Regions from separate parts of the Desulfitobacterium sp. LBE genome, predicted to be linked through region 1. Evidence: riboswitches for the same ligand, from Rfam matches in the RefSeq annotation. Region 1 holds a riboswitch; each other region holds the start of a gene.
The links. Region 1 has a riboswitch for cobalamin ahead of cbiE (precorrin-6y C5,15-methyltransferase (decarboxylating) subunit CbiE). Riboswitches for the same ligand answer to the same signal wherever they lie in the genome.

Region 1 (4,469 bases):
TTCCGTCATCTTCAGTGGCACCCACGCCTCTGCATACTCTCTCTGTTCCGCAGATGTCCTTTGCAGCTCGCCTCCGTTTCGAAGTTGTCTGTGGTTTAATTCGCCACCTTCAGTAACTTTCATTGACCCCACACCTCCTTTGGTTCAGCCCTTCCTTCGGTGTCTTTTCACCTCTGTACTATGGCTTCTGCTGACTCCTCACGATAAATCTTGTTTCAACCGGGCTTCTTTCTCTGCTTCTGCCCGTCCGTGAGGCCTCCCACGGTAAGATGATTCACTTTCATTCCATCTACCCGCACCATTTACGCTGACGTGTCCGTGTAGCTTTTGGGCTTCGACTTGTCGCGCAGTCTCACCCCACGTTTCGCGCCTGATGCTGTTTGTGTTCCTCAGGCCGGAACTTTGCCGCTGGCTTCCTTCAGATTCCATCTCGCGATGGACACCCTTGCCTTAAGCTAATGGTTGGTCGCTACATTACCCCATAGCGGACTTTCACCGCCAAGTTAATCATCATGCGTGGCGCACGCGGAGTCGGGTTGGAAACAGGACGTTTCCAACCAGCCATTGAGCAGGAGCGATTTGGCTGGGCCGAAACCCGGACGAGGGTTTCACCCAAGCCGCCACGCCGCTGAGAATAACTTGGCGGCGCAGGTCCGACGGAGCGGAGGGCTTGAGCGTTAGTTTTGTCCGCGCAGCTTATGGAGCGAACGGTGTAAATTAAAATCCTGGAGACCTGCCTTCAAAGGGGACTCTTGCTCAGGACTGAGGCTTCCTGCAAAGCACAAGACTCAAATAGTCCACTTTCTCCAGCACTTCCTCCGGATCAAGCAAACGAATCTCTTCCCCCGCCTGACCTACCCGGGTAGCTAAAACCGCCTGTGACCCGGTCCTTTGGACATGATTCAGTACCTCCGGCAGATTCCGCGATACTTTCATTAAGACGAGATTAGGGTAGTGCTCATACTCCTCTAAACCTTCAATCCCCGGCAAAACAATCAGAGGCTCATCACCTGTGGCTAAAGGCCAATTTACCCGGGCAGCGGCAGCCGCCATAGCCGTGATCCCTGGGATGGTCTCTATTTGGTCCGGCTCAAGCCGCTCTCTTAGAATGGTCAGTAAATAACTATAGGTACTGTATAAGGAAGGATCACCTAAGGTAAGGAAGGCAACAGAATGCCCTTGACTGAGCTCCGCCTCAATCTTCTCCGCTGCACTCTGCCAAGCAGCCTGGAGTATGCTTTCGTCGGCGGTCATCGGCATTTCCAGCTCTAAAATGCTGACTCCGGAGGGGCAGTGTGACTGGGCAATCTCCCAGGCAACACTTTCCCGCTCCATCTTGGATTTGGGTATGGCGACAACTTGAATAGCTTGTAATATTTCCACGGCTTTCAGGGTAATGAGCTTAGGGTCCCCCGGTCCTACACCCACCCCATAGAATTTGGCCTTTTCCCCGATCAGGGTGGTTACTGTGTTTTTGTCTTCGTTCCTATCCTTCTTCACTTTGTTCCTCCTTAGTTCCTCGTCTTGCAGCCAGTTTGCAGTTCTGCAGTGCCGCTCCCTTGCCAGGGTTCTTGGCTCCTGTGTTTGAGCGGAGACCTTAGCTTCCTTTCCTTCCTGAGAGTATAAATACAGGATTTTGGGCCTGGGCAAGATGAATATCCTTAATGCCCTTCCAGCGTACAGCTTGGATCGAAACCACATCAACATCCTCGTATTGCAAGCTTTTCAGGGCCTCCATACCATGAGCCAATGTCTCTAAAGTTACGGCAGTCACCACTGCCCGTCCCCCAGGTACCAGAGGGGCTTGGTGTAAAATCTCCCGAATCTGTCCATGGCTTCCGCCAATAATGCAGACATCCACAGGAGGGATTTCCTGCAGAGCCAGCGGTGCGGAGCCACGAATCAAGCGCAGGTTGCTTACCCGGAATTTCTCCTGATTCTTCAGGATCAGCTCTTGTGCCTCCGGATTTTCCTCCACCGCATAAACGCAGCCGCGATGAGCCAGAAGAGCAGCTTCAATGCTTATACTTCCCGTCCCGGCTCCCACATCCAAGACCCGGCTCGCGGGGATAATTCCCGCCTTAGCCAGAACTTGAACGCGAATCTCCGTCTTGGTCATGGGGACATCACCGCGTATAAACTCCTCATCCTTGATGCCAAAGCTCCTGGGCAGGGAGAGGACAGATTGTTCCGGCTTATGCTCCGCTTCTTCCGGATAGAGGATCATCACCGCATTGGCGAAATCTTCTTCTGAATTCATGAGCTGATCAGCATCTGTATTCAGCCAACGCTCTTCCGCATAGGTTAAGGCGTTGCCAAGTGAAATCCGCGGATTGCAGCCATAGGTGTGATAATACTCAGCGATCTTCCGGGGTGAGTTTTCACCGCCAGTAAGAACTCCCACTGGCCGGCTGAGATGTAAAGGCAAGCAGTTCAGCGGACGGCCATGGACACTAAGCAGCTCTGCATCCTGCCAGGGTATCTCTGCCCGGGCAAAGGCCAGCTGAATGGAGCTGAGGCCCGGCAATACTTGAATTTCTTCTTGAGGAAACTCCCTTTTCAGCCAAGGAAGCAGACTATAGAAACCTGGATCACCGGAAACCAGGACACTGGCTTTTTTGCCCTGCTGCAATACTTTCTGCAAGGTTTGCCGAGTTTCCGCCAGATTTCCAGTGACCCGGTATGACTCTCCTTGGAAATCCGGGAACAGCTCCAGGGCTCGTATCCCTCCTACCAAAACATCACTCTGAGCGACCATTGCTTCAACAGCCTGGGGAACCCATGCTCTCGTACCAGGGCCTATCCCCACTATTTGAATCATCCCATCACCTTCCCCTCGATTAAGCTCAATAAAAAAGCAAGCTAAACAAAAAAGAGCCCTGAGCGGCTCTTTGGTTCTTCCCTTCGGTATTTCCGAAATCGTCACTACATCATCCATCGCTCGTGGACGTAGCGCAATGTTCAAGGCAGGTCTCCTGGCTTCCAGTCTTTATGCCTCTTCCCTTCCCAGGCTCATCCCAGTGGGCCTTAAGAGACACTCGTGGTTCACAGTGGCGGGACCGCGCCGGATTTTCACCGGCTTCCCTTTTCTTCCTCTAAAGAGGAACCTTGAATACTATTCGGTTGTTAAGACAACTTAATTCGAATTACTAAACTATTCTCTATTTTCGCCAAAATTCCTCCTCCACCGGCGGCCAATGCCAAAATTCTTTGCCGATCTCCATAGCCGGATCGTCCCAGGCGATGATCTCTCCGTTAAGCAAAGTAAAGGCAGTTCCCACCTGAAGTTCCCCATGCACATGGTCTTGAGCCCGGTGGCTTGCCCTTTCAGCCAGTTTAAATAAAAGGCTCCCCCAGCCCTTGCTGCGAATTTCCTCGGCAGCACCTTCAACTGTCGGCAACTCCGCGATGGTCTGCAAGGAATTTTGATCCATACCAGCCAGGGCGGCATGGGCCACCAGGATCTCCATCCGGGCATCGGCAACATGAGTATGAGTATGGAATATTCCCCCGGCCACTTTAATGAGTTTGCCAATATGACCTAAGAGAAGCACCTTTTCGATCTTGCGATAAGCAGCCTCTTCCAGTAAAAAGCCCACAAAATTACTCATCTGAATAATGGCTTCCTCAGGGACCATGAGCTGCTCCCTGGCTACCTTAAAGCCATAATTGCCAGGAGTCAGAACAATGGCTTTGTGTCCATAAGCGACGGCTTGATCCAATTCAGGCAGGATCGAATTCTTAAAGGCTTCTTCCGACATCGGCCGGACGATACCCGTTGTACCTAAGATCGATACCCCTCCCATAATTCCCAGGCGGGGATTCAAGGTCTTTAGAGCAAGCCGTTCCCCTTCAGGCACTTCGATCACCACCAGGATTTCTTCCTGGGGAAATACCTCCCGTACCGCGGCCTGAATCATGGACCGGGGAACAGGATTGATAGCGCTTTCCCCCGGAGGAATCTGCAGACCCTTTTTGGTGACAACTCCGATGCCCCGCCCGCCGCGAATAAGGATTTCTCCTCTTTGAGAAAGGAGCTGCACCCTGGCGACCACTTCCAAACCATGGGTGACATCGGGATCATCTCCCGCATTTTTGATAATGCTTACCCAAGCAACATCTTCCGCCCTGTCCCATCTATGTACAGGCAATTGAAGCCGTTCGCCCTGAGGCAGCGGGATATCCACCTCTGTTCCCTGATGCAGTCCTTTCAGCAAAAGGCAGGCAGCTTTTGCTGCCCCTGCTGCACAACTGCCCGTAGTAAAGCCCGTTTTCCATGAATGCCTGTCCTTCGTCTTTTTCCTCATATCAGCCGCCCCACCCATTATCGTATTTAACTATAATGCTATCATTTCACCTCATAGTTTCAAAATCCTTCATTTGGGCACGAACCTTTTGCTCATAGTTTTTATAAAAAACGTCCAACTCCCCAATATAGTTGTCTTTCCAGGGTTTGTTGCGGCCGCAAT
Region 2 (4,469 bases), 1.4 Mb from region 1:
TGATGTTATCCGGCATGATGCTTTCCTTCATTCTCTTTCCTCAAATCTTTTAGCAGATCTATCATTTTAAAAATAATGTCAGGAAGACAAACGCTCCATTGATCACTACGGCCAGAAGCACTAAATTTCTATTATTCTCATAGCTTTCCTCCAGAACCTTGATCTCTCCGTCATATCCTCGGGCCTCTAAAGAAGTATACAGCTCATTAGAGCGTTTATAAGCACGAATGAACAGGACAGATACCAAACTCCCCATTGAGCGATACCCGGTTTTAAGATTGACATAGCCCAGCCGGGAGTTTTGAGCAGTCAGCATGGTGCCAGCAGTCTCTAAAAGCACGAAGATAAAACGATAAATAAGTCCCATCATTTCCACCATAAGTTTGGGCAGCCTGAGCCTCCTCAATACGGACAGCAAATCCACCATGGGAGTGCTTAGGGATAGAAAATAGAGGCAGGATACAGAGCCGAGCACCCGAAAAAAGAGATTAACCCCTTCCCGTATCCCATTTTCTGAAATGCCTACCCAATAGCCTGCTATGGAATAGGCCCATAAAAAGCTGTAAACATCACGAGAAATATTAACGGCAATTGTAAAAATACCGATCATTAAAAACGACATAGGAATGATCATCAATTTTAGCCATACAGAGAGAGGTGCCCCTCCGAAGAATATGGCAACTCCACTCATGAACATAATCACGGCTATAGAAACAAACAATTGATCGGCCCACAGACACACTCCCAGGGTCAAGAAGGCAACGATGAATTTTTGCATAGGATCAATCGTTTTAAGTCGAGAAGCATAGGCATAAGTATCCGTATTCAGCATATCTTTGCAGCCTCCTTTACCCTTTCAGTGTGCACTTATTCATTTGCCGGTTTCCTGTTCCATAGGGTTCCAAGTTGTTTAATCGTGTTTACTCCGGCCCTTATAATAACCTAAGCCAAAACCGATGACTCCCGCTCCCAGGCCTGCTTGAAGGGCAAAGAGCAGGCTCTCGATTTCCCCGCTGGCCGGCTCAAAGAAGGGGGAAAACCAAGGCTCATAATCCTCCTGAATATTCAGGATCTCTTCCTCGGCCAAACCATCCGCCCCGCCGAATTCAGCGTCCTGGACAAGAACTAAGGGAATAACGGTTATAGCCACTACAAGCAGGAATAACAACACATTAACCTTAAAAGTGGATCGTTTTGTTTGTTCTACACCTGAATTAGCCATTGTTATACCTCCTTTGTTAACAGCTTGAGATCTTGCAGCTCACTTTTTCCATAGCTGGCCAGTGCGTTGAAGATGATGACAGTCAGAATCCCCTCACTGATCGCTAAGGGTATCTGAGTCACAGCAAAGATACTGGCAAATTTAGTAAGAGAAGCAGCAAAACCGCCCACTTCCGAAGGGAAGGCAAGGGCCAATTGAATGGAAGTCATGACATAGGTGGCCAAATCGCCTAAGGAAGCGGCCAGAAATACACCTAACCATTGTGGTCCTTTAAATTTTTGTACCAGTTTATACACGCCAAAGGCTACAAAGGGACCAACCACTGCCATAGAAAAGGTATTGGCGCCTAAGGTGGTCAATCCGCCGTGGGCCAGCAGCAAGGCCTGAAACAAAAGGACAATAACGCCGATAACTGCCATAGCTGTGGGGCCAAATAGGATGGCACCAAAGCCTACTCCGGTTGGATGGGAACAGCTCCCGGTAACCGAGGGTAATTTAAGAGCAGAAAGCACAAAAACAAAAGCCCCGGCCATAGCTAAAAGAATCTTCAAGCGTGGATTAAGAGAAATGGTTTTCTTAATCGAAAAGATACCCAACACGACAAAGGGTATTGCTAAAGCTCCCCAGGCAATGGCCCACCCCGGCTGTAAAAAACCTTCCATAATATGCATAGCCGATGCTTTATAAGGAATAAAAAACATCATCAAGACTAAACCAATAAAGAGCTGTATACGTTTGTTCATACTCCCCACTCCTTAATTTTTGATACGAACAATCATCTGTAGAATAAACTCAATAATACCTATCGAAAAAGCGTTTTCGCCGCAAGAAAAATAACCCTTCCTTACGGAAGGGTTTGCTATCCTGTATCAGATAAAACTATCTTGAACACCGATATCCACCTCCCTAACATCCCGTAGGTTCCTTGAATCGAGAATATGAGCAGGTTTCCTGGCTCAAGTTCATCATTAACCTACGTCTTCCCAGACAGTAATCCAGTGACATCATTGTAGGTTAACTCCCTTTTACAGTGGCGGGCACCGCGTCAGCTTCAACTGACTTCCCTTATGATTCCTCTTGCGAAGAATCAACTCAATTCTCAATATTTAATTTCAAGAACATTATAGCAATTTTTCAGCCAAATTGTATATAATTATATTAGAAATAAATACTTATTTTATTTAAGGTTGGGAGCATTTTAAAAACGTTCAAAATGGTGATATTAATCCCGAGGATTTTAATCAATGAAAATTAAGCTAAGGAGAAAACCATGCAAAACGATATTCAAGAGTTCTTAGACCAGGAGATCTGGGCAGTAGTCGGAGTCTCTAAAGATCCGACCAAATTTGGCACAAAGGTCTACCATAAACTCAAACAATGCGGCTATACGGTGTATCCCATTAATCCCAAACTCTCTGAGCTGGACGGAGAGCCTTGTTTCCCCTCTTTAAGCGCCTTGCCCGTTCGCCCTGATGTGGTCAGCCTCATCGTCCCTCCTCAGATATCGGAACAAATTATTGACCAATGTGCCCAATTAGGTATCAAAAGGGTCTGGATGCAGCCTGGCGCCGAAAGCGATGAAGCCTTGATGAAAGGGCGCGCAAACCAAATGCAGCTGATTGCTCATGAATGCGTACTGGTTGAAGCCCGGTCCCGCCGCTAAACCTGAAAAAAGGCAAATCCTGAAAATAAGCAGCAAAAAACCGTACTGGCATCAGTACGGTTCGTTTTAACTATGGAGCGGGTGATGGGAATCGAACCCACGTAGCTAGCTTGGAAGGCTAGTGCTCTACCATTGAGCTACACCCGCAGGTGTGGTAGCAGGGGAGAGATTTGAACTCTCGAATGAGCGGGTATGAACCACTTGCCTTAGACCACTTGGCTACCCTGCCATGGCTCCCCGAGCAGGACTCGAACCTGCAACCTACCGGTTAACAGCCGGTTGCTCCACCATTGAGCTATCGAGGAATATTGATTTATTACTGGCGGAGAAGGAGGGATTCGAACCCTCGCAGCAGTTACCCACTCTAACGGTTTAGCAAACCGTCCTCTTCAGCCACTTGAGTACTTCTCCGTAACCCTGCTTTTTGGTGCGGAAGATGGGACTTGAACCCATACGGTGTTACCCACACGCCCCTCAAACGTGCGCGTCTGCCAGTTCCGCCACTCCCGCATTGTTTTATGGAGCCGTTAACCGGATTTGAACCGGTGACCTCATCCTTACCAAGGATGCGCTCTACCAACTGAGCTATAACGGCATCGAGGATCTCTTCTGATTTAAATGGTGCGCTCGAAGGGATTCGAACCCCTGGCCTTCTGATTCGTAGTCAGACGCTCTATCCAGCTGAGCTACGAGCGCATTGTTTGGAGCGGGTGACGAGATTCGAACTCGCGACTTTCACCTTGGCAAGGTGACACTCTACCACTGAGTTACACCCGCATGTCCCTGACATGCTCTAAAGAAAATGGTGAGCCATCCGCGACTCGAACGCGGGACACCCTGATTAAAAGTCAGGTGCTCTACCGACTGAGCTAATGGCTCATAAATGGCAGGGATGGCAGGATTCGAACCTACGAATGCCAGAGTCAAAGTCTGGTGCCTTACCGCTTGGCGACATCCCTATTTTCTATTTAAATCAACTGCTGCTGATTTAAAGCTTGGTTGCGGAGGCCGGATTTGAACCGACGACCTTCGGGTTATGAGCCCGACGAGCTACCACTGCTCCACTCCGCGATGTTTAGTGGTGGGTAGAGATGGATTCGAACCACCGTACCTTTCGGAACAGATTTACAGTCTGCCGCCTTTAACCACTCGGCCATCTACCCACAATGTGTTGCGCTATAAAGTTGAAATGGCGACCCCGATCGGACTTGAACCGACGATCTCCTGCGTGACAGGCAGGCATGTTAACCACTACACCACGGGGCCGGATTTTGGTGGGCGATGACAGGATCGAACTGCCGACATCCTGCTTGTAAGGCAGGCGCTCTCCCAGCTGAGCTAATCGCCCGGATTTTGGTGACCCATACGGGATTCGAACCCGTGTTACCGCCGTGAAAGGGCGGTGTCTTAGGCCGCTTGACCAATGGGCCGTTTTCGCGGAACATTTGTTAGTATATCCGAATCGAACATAAATGTCAACACGTTTATTTAAAAATATGTTTATAAGCAACTGTGCCTTGTTTTACGGCCTTAATTATAGCAAAATCGGGCGGCGCATTTCATCCTCCATGTCCGGAATATCCA
Region 3 (4,469 bases), 1.3 Mb from region 1:
CATGCTTAATCTTGATTCACCCCTTAGTCTTTCTTGCATAACCGGCATCCAAAAGGGCCGCGGAGAGCCGGAGCAAAGGCCGGTCTTAAACCCCCTTGTGCCTCCAGCGTTCCGAAGCCCTTGCCGTTTTTATTTCTTTAGGGAAATACGGTCTTCAAGGCCCGTAAACCAGGTGCTGATATCGCTGCCCACCAGCATAAATTGATCGAAAAACTCATCAAGGACCGCTTCCGGATTCAGATCCTTAAATTCTTCAGGGTAGAAGAGCTTGGCCATTTTCAGACAAGGGTAAAAAGCATAAATGGAGCGGCTGGTTGAGTGGGCAAATTCATAGACATTGTTGTTTTTAACCGCCTGCAAATTGCTCCAGCCGGTTCTGTTGATAATATCATACTGAGGAGGTTCTTTCTTTTGCTTAAGACTGTCCAGCCAGCCGTCATTGACTCCGCTGAGAATGATGTAATCAGGATCGGCTTTAATGACATACTCAGGATCAAGGGTATTGCTGCTTCCTCCGGCTGATGCTTTATCTAAAAGAACGGCATCGGCAATATTGTCGCCGCCGGCAATAGCAATCGGCAGACCCCATCCGGAAACGCTGGTTCCCGTGCTCCCGTAGACCTCGGAATATCCTGACTTTTCATAATAGACCTTGGGTTTATTCTGACGCTGAGCAAGATTTTTGGCTGCAAGGAGTTCATACTGCTTATCTATGAACGCTGCTACTTCAGCGGCTTTTTCCCCCTCCTGGAAAATCTTGCCCAGGAGCTTCATGGTCTCCTGAACCGACTTATCCAATGTCTTGCCGGGAACATCGATGAGAACAATGCTGATTCCGGCCGCCGTAAGCTGTTCCTCTATTTCCAAGGCATATTTATGAGCGGCCATAGCTGAATTGACGATGAGGACATCGGGATTCATGGACAAAACCATTTCCAGGTCAAAAGGCGCGTTATGATCGGAAATCTGGCCTAAATGTTGGGTATAGTCCCCGACAATGGGCTTATACAGCTGAGCATATTTTTGGATACCGCCACCGCCGTCCTGTCCGGAAGCAACCAGCATAGCAAAAGCCTCTTCACCTTTCAGCGGTATAATATAGTCGATGACATCCATGGTGCTGATAGCATAGGAGGAAATAGGCAGGTCAAGGGTTACCTCCCGGCCTTTGACATCCTTAATGGTTATGGAACCGGTGGTTTCTTTCTTTACGGGTAGGGCACTCTTATTCAGAGGGGACATGATCGCCCCGCTCTCTTCTTCAGGGGCAACATAACCGTAGTGAACAGGATCTGCACCGGCCTCCTTTAAGGCCGCGGCCACCCCATTGATGATCCCCTTACTGGTCAGTGTCGCACCGGCAATCACGTCCACATCCAGGGATTGAGCTTCTATAATACGCTGGGGTATTTTCTCCATGGCGATGCCGCCAACATCCTCGGTTTCCGTATTTTCGCCTATGGTAATCTTTGTGATTTTTCCTTCCTGATCCACTTCCGTGGTCACTTCAAGATCTCCGTGATAACCGGCTGCTTTTGCCGTGTAAGTCCCGGCTGCAACTGCTTTTTCAGCCGGTGGGTTTTCCGCCGGTTGGTTGGCGGCTGATGAATTGCAGCCCCCCAAGAGTATGATCATGACCATGACCAATAAGGCAACTATTCTTTGGCTATAGCGTTTCTCCATTGTTCTTCACCTTTCTTCCTGACTTTTTCCTGACCGGAGTCTGAGCATCTGTCCTGGTTTTTTTATGTCTTCTCTTTAATTTTGGGCAAAGAAAATAAATCACCCTCCCCTCCGGAAAATGAATTGTAGTTTTATTAACAGGCAGGTCTCCTGGCTCGCGCCTTTATTTATCGCCTTCCCAGTCTTCGCCAGTGGCATGAAGATAAATAAATCTTTAACGGCGCTTACAGTAACGGGGGTTGCTCAGGATTTGCACCTGATTCCCTTTTCATTACTTGCGTAAACCTGTCAATAGTTTCTTATTCAGCTTTAAACAACAAGCTCTATCCCTATGTCATTAAAACAAGTTTCGTTCAATCGGCCACAGCGGCCGGGTCAATATAAGGCTTAATATCGAGTACGGGGGTATTATCCAGCATATCCACTCCCTCAAAAAACAGACGGTTGCCCTCTCTTTTCACAAACCGGACTGTGGACAGACCGATGCCGTTGGGCCGGTTGGGGGATCGTGTGGAAAACACACCCATAACCTGATTGTTTCTGCGGGAAAGGGTCATCAGCTTATATCCCTCGGATTTATGAAAGTAAAACAAAATGACCCCATACTCTCCTTCTTGGATATCGGCAATACCTTCCTGGTATTCTTCGAGAATTTCAATAACAGCCGTCGTTTCTCCCGAAAGAGTGCTTTGCCTGGGGGCTTCGCCTTTTTCCTTATAAGGAGACTTGATATAGCCGATCGGTTTCATTAAGATCTCCACTGACTTCTCCTCCTTAGGCCACTTTTATCTATGCCTGCGTTCATAATCGGCGATATTATCCAGCATTTTATACAAAATCCGCCTGGCGGTTTCCCGCTCATCCTCCGTAAAATCTTTGGCCAGAATCCGGTTTAATCCTTTAAACACTTCATGAAATTCTTGTTCAAAGTCCCTTGCTTTGGCTGTGACATAAACAATTTTCTTACGCCCGTCTTTAGGGTCTTCTTCTCTGTATACATAACCCTCTTCTTCAAGCTTTTTCAAGGCTCTCGCTGTGTTGGCCTTATCGATATTGAGTAGTTCGCTTAACTCTTCCTGAGTTATACCATCGTAATTAAACAGCAATTGGGTCAAAAATGCCCATTGTCCCTGTCCGATGTTATAGTCTTTGACATTTCTGCCGATATAGGTCTGGCTATAACGATCGATGGCTGAAATCGCTTTGATCAGTGATTTTCTTTTGTCTATACGTTCGTTCATGCTCTTTCCTTTTAGTTATGTCGGCAGCGTTCAGGATTAATTCGTTGCTATCGCAACCAATTAATCCTAAAAACCCCTATTATTTTGTTGTTTTTCAACACAAGTTATTAATATGCTATACTATTCAATAAAATCTGTCAACTACTCTATTGATAACTTTCTCTTATGGCGACAAGGTTTAACAATCCTGTATGATGCCTAATTTCTTAACGCTAAGCATTAATACAAGATAGGATTTAACCAGATAAGTCCAAGATAGGACAGAGGAAATCTGAACACAACAAATAGCAACACAGAGAAAACACCTGTCAGCACATATTTTTCATTGTCTCTATAATTTTGGAATAGAGGATTTAGGGCACTATAAATGCCGCAAAATACTAAAAGATACAGAAGGCACGCCATCAGATAAGCTGGAAAAGGCACATTATAACCCTCTTCAGGACCCATTATTTTCATTTCAAACTTAAGTGCTATAATGCTGAGAAAAAAGCTTATTATTAAAAGCAGGACACTTAACACTAATCTTTTCACTTTTAGTCCCCCTCCTCTCTTGGGTGACTTTAGAAAACATCGGCTCCGCCGCCGATAGACCGCAGGCCTATTCCCATCATATTGGCCCATATAGAGCTGCCCTAACTACTTTAGTTATTTGATAACTCACAATACATATCATCAATATCATGCTACTACTTAACCATATATGTCATTGAACCCTATTTTACCCTATAGGAGATCCTTGCCGCCAGCCGCCCTACCGTTCTCATGGGAATAATTCGCGCCAGCACCGATGTAAGCCCACCGAATTTACGGTATAAAATGTTAAATAAAAAAAAGGATTTGCGCTGGGCCTTATGTTCCGGCCTGCGGCGCCATATATTGGGAAAGGAATAAAACTCCCGGTAGATCCATAGATAGCCCTTATATAATTCCTCTGCCGTCATTCCCTTGGGCTGAAAGACCACATGAGCTGTATTGTACCTGGACAGTTCATGATCGAGGATGCGGCCTTCCTCTTTCATCCGGCCATGCAATTCTGTGCCGGGATAGGGAGTGAGAATATGGGAGGTCAGGGTTTCAATTTTGTTCTTGACCAGCCAGTCCAGTGTTCTCTGAAAAACATCCGGTTCATCCCCATCCAGACCGAATACCATGCTGGCATTGATCATAATGCCCCGGCTGTGTATTGCTGTGACAATCCTTTCATACTTCTCAAACTGATTATCCTTATTTACGCCATGCAATGAGGAATTATTGATCGATTCAAAACCGATAAAAAGGCTTTGGCAGCCCGTTTCTGCCATCAAATCCAGGACATCGGGATAGTCGGCGATTTTCGTGGTGACAGCGGCGCTCCATTTTAACTCCCTGCCCCGCAGATGATTAAGCAATTCACGAGTGTAGGCAGGCACACCGATGAAATTATCGTCAATAAACAGGATATGCCGGGTTCCCAGGCCTTCGATATCTCTGAGCACATCCGTAACGGGGCGGCGGATATACATCCTGTTCCGGCAGCTGTTGTAGCAGAAGCCACAGCGGTTG
Region 4 (4,469 bases), 1.3 Mb from region 1:
GAGGTATTCTGCACAGGGTGTACCGGCACAGGAAGAATAAGCTGATGCTGAAACTGGAAGGGAGTGGGCCTGATGTCCCCACAATTTGAAATACAACTGATTGCCGTCATTGTGGCGGTGGCCTGCGCCCTGCCCGGTGTCTTTCTGGTGCTGCGGAAAATGGCCATGATGTCGGATTCCATCACCCATACGATTCTGCTGGGCATTGTGCTGGCCTTCTTTGTCACTCATGATCTTTCTTCCTCCTTTCTGATCGCCGGTGCCGCATTAATGGGGGTCGTCACCGTGTGGCTGACGGAAATGCTGGGGCGTACGCGGCTTTTGGCGGAAGATGCAGCCATCGGTATTGTGTTCCCCTTCCTCTTTTCCATAGCCATTATCTTGATTACGCGCTATGCGGGTTCGGTGCATTTGGACACTGACTCGGTACTGCTGGGAGAGCTGGCCTTTGCTCCCTTTGACCGCATGATCGTGGGGGGAGTGGATCTGGGCGCGAAAGCCATTCATACCACAGGGATTCTTTTGCTTATTAACCTGGCGGTGATCATCATCTTCTTCAAGGAGCTGAAACTTGCCACCTTCGATCCCATGCTGGCCTCTGTGTTGGGTTTTGCGCCGACCCTGGTCCATTACGGTCTGATGACCCTGGTTTCGCTTACCACAGTGGGGGCTTTTCAGGCGGTGGGCTCCATTTTGGTGGTAGCGTTTATGATTGGCCCGCCGGTCACGGCCTATCTGCTTACCGATGATTTAAAGCGGATGTTGATTTTAAGCGGGGTGATCGGGGCCATCAACGGCTTATTAGGCTATCGGGCGGCAGCCCTGCTGGACGTATCCATCGCCGGCTGTATGGCCATGATGACGGGAATTTCTTTCTTGCTGGTCTTTATCTTTGCTCCCGGCCGGGGGCTTGTGAGCACGCTGAGCAGACGCCGCAGTCAAAAAATAGGCTTTGCCAAAATGATACTTTTGCTCCATCTTTATCACCACGAGGAAAGTGAAGCAAACCTTGCTGAGATACAAAGTTATTTGCGCCTGGATGGGGAGCTTACGAAAAATCTGATCGCCCTTTTGCAAAAGGAAGGGTGTATTGAGTTAAACAACAGCGTGATCAAGCTGACTGAACAGGGGCGCCTGACCAGCCTGCGCAGCTATGAGACCTTGCTTTCAGGCTAAGCTGTCAAGAAAAGAGGGATATCCCTGTGAAGGAGGTATCCATTTTTTTTGTTTCAGATTCAGTTATTCTGAAGAAGGTAATTCTGAAGAATTCTAAAGATTCGCTGAAATACATTGTAATTGGGCAAGAAATTTCTTATTCTATCTATAATTTCATATGGGGATGAGTACGATTTTTCAGAGGAAAAACCGTAAGGGAAGTCAGTCAAAGCTGACGCGGTGCCCGCCACTGTAGAAGGGAGTTAACTCACCATAAGGTCACTGGATAGTTATATCCGGGAAGACGGGAGTTAATGAGGAACTTAAGCCAGGAGACCTGCTCATGCCCCGGATTCAAAACAACCTACGGGATGTTAGGGAGGTGGATATCGTGTTCAGAACACTATTATTAAATACAGGATAGAAAGCCCTTCCGTTTGGAAAGGGTTTTTTTGTTTTGGGTCAATGATTTTGGGTCAATGATTCTGAAGAATTCTAAAGATTAGCTGAAAGAAATTGAAATTATACAAGAGTTTTTTTATAGTTAGAGGCAGCTAACTTACTTGAGCATACCTAAATTGCCGGGAGGAAGAGGAGCTTCCCCGCTCATGAGCAAAGGTGCAGGTAAGGGAGTTTAACTATTTTTATGGAGGTAGAAAAGATGAACAAGCCCAAGTTACATTTGCTTCGGAAGCGGTTCGCTCCCCTGCTGATTCTGGTTGTCGTTCTTTTGGTTGGCCTGCCTGGGTGCAGTCCTTCCCCGACGACTTCAAAGGCGCCGGAGGAAGGGAAGAAGGAGGAGCTGGTCCTGGCTGTGGGAATGGCCGATTATGGGATGTTCGATCCCAAAAAGACCTGGGGTGCCATCGGGCAAATCCGCTTAACCCACAGTTCACTGCTTAAAGCCACGAAGGACTTAACTTTTGTCGGCGATCTGGCCAAATCCTTTGAGACGAGTAAAGACGGCTATACCTGGACCTTCAAAATCCGCAATGATGCCAAATTTTCCAACGGCGACCCGGTTACCATAGAGGATGTCCTGTTTACCTATGAAATGCTGAAAGAAGACGGCATCGCCTTTGACCTTTCCTTTGTCGATAAAATGGAGATTAGCGGCAAGGATACCATCGTGTTTACTTTGCAAGAGCCGCGTTCCACATTTGTCAGTCAGCTTTCCGAAATCGGCATTGTGCCCAAACATATTTATGATGACAATTATTCCAAAAACCCCATTGGCTCCGGACCCTATCAGGTAACCCAGTATAATGACGGCGAACAAATCATCATGGACTATAACCCTTATTGGTATGGTGAGGAGCCTCAATTCAAGAAACTCACCTTCCTGCTGCTGGGGGAAGATGCCGCTTTTGCAGCGGCCAAGGCCGGTCAAGTTGATATTTGTTACATTCCTCCCAAATTTGCCGGACAAACCCTGCCGGGAATGACCTTACACGTTCTGGAGAGCGTTGATTCCAGAGGAATTAGTCTTCCTGTCCTGCCCAGCGGCGGAACCGGGTATATCAACGCCAACGAGGTCAAAGTCGGCAATGATATTACCTCTCATTTGGCCATCCGTCAAGCATTGAACATTGGGTTAAGCCGTCAGGGAATTATTGATGTGACCATGGACGGATACGGAAAGGCTGCCTATTCCATTGTGGATGGCACACCCTGGTTTAATGAAAAAACGGTCATTGAGGATGGCCGGGTTGAAGAGGCCAAGCAATTGCTGGCAGATGCCGGGTGGGCCGATACCAACAAGGATGGCATTGTCGAGAAGGATGGGCTGAAGGCCGAATTTGATTTATATTTTCCTTCCAGTGACCAGCTGCGCGGTGACATCGCCCTGGCTGTTGCCGATCAGGCCCTTGGTCTGGGTATTAAGATCAATATCATCGGTGCTACCTGGGATGAAATATTTATCCAGGGCAAGGCCAATGCCTGCCTATGGGGAGGCGGCCGACTTCACCCCCATCAATTGTATACTATGTATTCATCTCAGGTGATCAATACCGGGTACAATAACATGCCTTCTTATATCAATCCCACTTCTGATGACTATATAAAGAAAGCTTTGTACGCCAGCACTCAGGAAGAAGCCAATCAATACTGGAAACTGGCCCAATGGGATGGGAAAACCGGTTTCAGCCCCCTTGGTGACGCTCCCATCGTTTGGCTGGCCCGTGTCGACCATCTGTACCTTGTCAATGATCAGGTGAATATCGGCAACCAACTCATGCATTCCCATGGCTATGAATTTGGACTGTTTGGCAATATCACGGAGTGGTCGATCAACCCTTAAAGCCAATCAAGCTGAACGCTCTATCAGAACAGGTGCGTCTGAAACGCCTGCCCGAAGCATTGGCGTTTTGAACGCACCTGTTTGAATGGGGCCGCTCTATAAACGGGAGGTGCTGTGTTATGTCTCAAAAAATCCTCAGGCGCTTTCTGCGCATGATTACCCTGATGCTGGGCTTATCCATCCTGACCTTCTGGTTAATCCATTTGTCTCCGATTGATCCTGTCAATGCCTATGCGATCAGTGATACCTCTATGTCACAGGAACAGCTGGAAAAGCTGAAGGAATACTGGGGGGTTAACAAATCCCCTGTGGAACAATATTTTTCCTGGGCAGGGGCCTTGCTGCAGGGTGATTTTGGTATGTCCAAGCTGTATAGAGTCCCCGTTATGGACATTATTAAAAGCAGAGCCATGACATCTTTTGCGCTCATGGGAACAGCATGGCTCTTGTCCGGTGTTTTCGGCTATCTGCTGGGAGCGGTGGCCGCCATGAGAAGAGGGAAGCTGCTGGATCGCTTTATTAAATGGTACAGTTATATTCTGGTTTCCATACCCACCTTTTTGCTGGCTTTAATTTTACTGCTTGTTTTTGCAGTCTGGCTGGGAATGTTTCCGATCGGCCTGACTAAACCCATAGGACTGGCGGATGCCGATGTTACTTTGGCGGACCGCCTCCGCCATTTCATTCTTCCCGCCTTGACGTTAAGCCTTTTAGGGGTTGCCAATATCGCCATGCACACCCGGGAAAAAATGATCGATATCCTCAATACGGAATATGTGACCTTTGCCAGAGCACGAGGAGAAACAGCCTGGCAGATTTTCAAAAACCATGGTTTCCGCAACTCCATTATTCCGGCTATTTCCATTCAGTTTGCCTATTTCAGTGAATTGTTCGGCGGTTCCGTTCTGGCGGAGCAGGTATTTGCCTATCCGGGGCTGGGCAGCACTCTGACCACCGCCGGCTTAAAAGGAGATCTTCCCCTGCTGCTGGGAATTATTTTAATCGCTTCCTT

Region 2: linked by a shared signal. The riboswitch ahead of DESLBE_RS03715 (energy-coupling factor ABC transporter permease) and the one ahead of cbiE (precorrin-6y C5,15-methyltransferase (decarboxylating) subunit CbiE) in region 1 are both predicted to bind cobalamin.
Region 3: linked by a shared signal. The riboswitch ahead of DESLBE_RS16570 (ABC transporter substrate-binding protein) and the one ahead of cbiE (precorrin-6y C5,15-methyltransferase (decarboxylating) subunit CbiE) in region 1 are both predicted to bind cobalamin.
Region 4: linked by a shared signal. The riboswitch ahead of DESLBE_RS16525 (ABC transporter substrate-binding protein) and the one ahead of cbiE (precorrin-6y C5,15-methyltransferase (decarboxylating) subunit CbiE) in region 1 are both predicted to bind cobalamin.

Annotation. Positions count from the first base shown of each region.
Region 1 is NZ_VLKD01000001.1:2,194,645-2,199,113, forward strand. It holds gene ltrA (group II intron reverse transcriptase/maturase) at 1-123, opposite strand, end outside; partial or broken gene DESLBE_RS27430 (hypothetical protein) at 537-721, shown strand; gene cobI (precorrin-2 C(20)-methyltransferase) at 757-1,500, opposite strand; gene cbiE (precorrin-6y C5,15-methyltransferase (decarboxylating) subunit CbiE) at 1,598-2,938, opposite strand; cobalamin riboswitch at 2,948-3,126, opposite strand; gene cbiD (cobalt-precorrin-5B (C(1))-methyltransferase CbiD) at 3,162-4,325, opposite strand; gene DESLBE_RS10400 (glycosyltransferase family 8 protein) at 4,354-4,469, opposite strand, start outside.
Region 2 is NZ_VLKD01000001.1:776,424-780,892, forward strand. It holds gene DESLBE_RS03700 (ATP-binding cassette domain-containing protein) at 1-16, opposite strand, end outside; gene cbiQ (cobalt ECF transporter T component CbiQ) at 62-832, opposite strand; gene DESLBE_RS03710 (energy-coupling factor ABC transporter substrate-binding protein) at 911-1,222, opposite strand; gene DESLBE_RS03715 (energy-coupling factor ABC transporter permease) at 1,225-1,965, opposite strand; cobalamin riboswitch at 2,146-2,333, opposite strand; gene DESLBE_RS03720 (CoA-binding protein) at 2,493-2,885, shown strand; tRNA gene DESLBE_RS03725 (tRNA-Gly) at 2,959-3,032, opposite strand; tRNA gene DESLBE_RS03730 (tRNA-Ile) at 3,038-3,114, opposite strand; tRNA gene DESLBE_RS03735 (tRNA-Asn) at 3,116-3,190, opposite strand; tRNA gene DESLBE_RS03740 (tRNA-Ser) at 3,206-3,296, opposite strand; tRNA gene DESLBE_RS03745 (tRNA-Leu) at 3,311-3,395, opposite strand; tRNA gene DESLBE_RS03750 (tRNA-Thr) at 3,405-3,480, opposite strand; tRNA gene DESLBE_RS03755 (tRNA-Arg) at 3,505-3,581, opposite strand; tRNA gene DESLBE_RS03760 (tRNA-Gly) at 3,588-3,662, opposite strand; tRNA gene DESLBE_RS03765 (tRNA-Lys) at 3,689-3,764, opposite strand; tRNA gene DESLBE_RS03770 (tRNA-Gln) at 3,770-3,844, opposite strand; tRNA gene DESLBE_RS03775 (tRNA-Met) at 3,882-3,956, opposite strand; tRNA gene DESLBE_RS03780 (tRNA-Tyr) at 3,965-4,048, opposite strand; tRNA gene DESLBE_RS03785 (tRNA-Asp) at 4,076-4,151, opposite strand; tRNA gene DESLBE_RS03790 (tRNA-Val) at 4,158-4,233, opposite strand; tRNA gene DESLBE_RS03795 (tRNA-Glu) at 4,240-4,315, opposite strand.
Region 3 is NZ_VLKD01000001.1:3,493,350-3,497,818, forward strand. It holds gene DESLBE_RS16570 (ABC transporter substrate-binding protein) at 130-1,683, opposite strand; cobalamin riboswitch at 1,806-1,987, opposite strand; gene tsaA (tRNA (N6-threonylcarbamoyladenosine(37)-N6)-methyltransferase TrmO) at 2,037-2,444, opposite strand; gene DESLBE_RS16580 (MarR family transcriptional regulator) at 2,469-2,924, opposite strand; gene DESLBE_RS16585 (hypothetical protein) at 3,144-3,458, opposite strand; gene DESLBE_RS16590 (radical SAM protein) at 3,641-4,469, opposite strand, start outside.
Region 4 is NZ_VLKD01000001.1:3,482,804-3,487,272, reverse strand. It holds gene DESLBE_RS16535 (iron chelate uptake ABC transporter family permease subunit) at 1-89, shown strand, start outside; gene DESLBE_RS16530 (metal ABC transporter permease) at 73-1,176, shown strand; cobalamin riboswitch at 1,325-1,515, shown strand; gene DESLBE_RS16525 (ABC transporter substrate-binding protein) at 1,817-3,457, shown strand; gene DESLBE_RS16520 (ABC transporter permease) at 3,577-4,469, shown strand, end outside.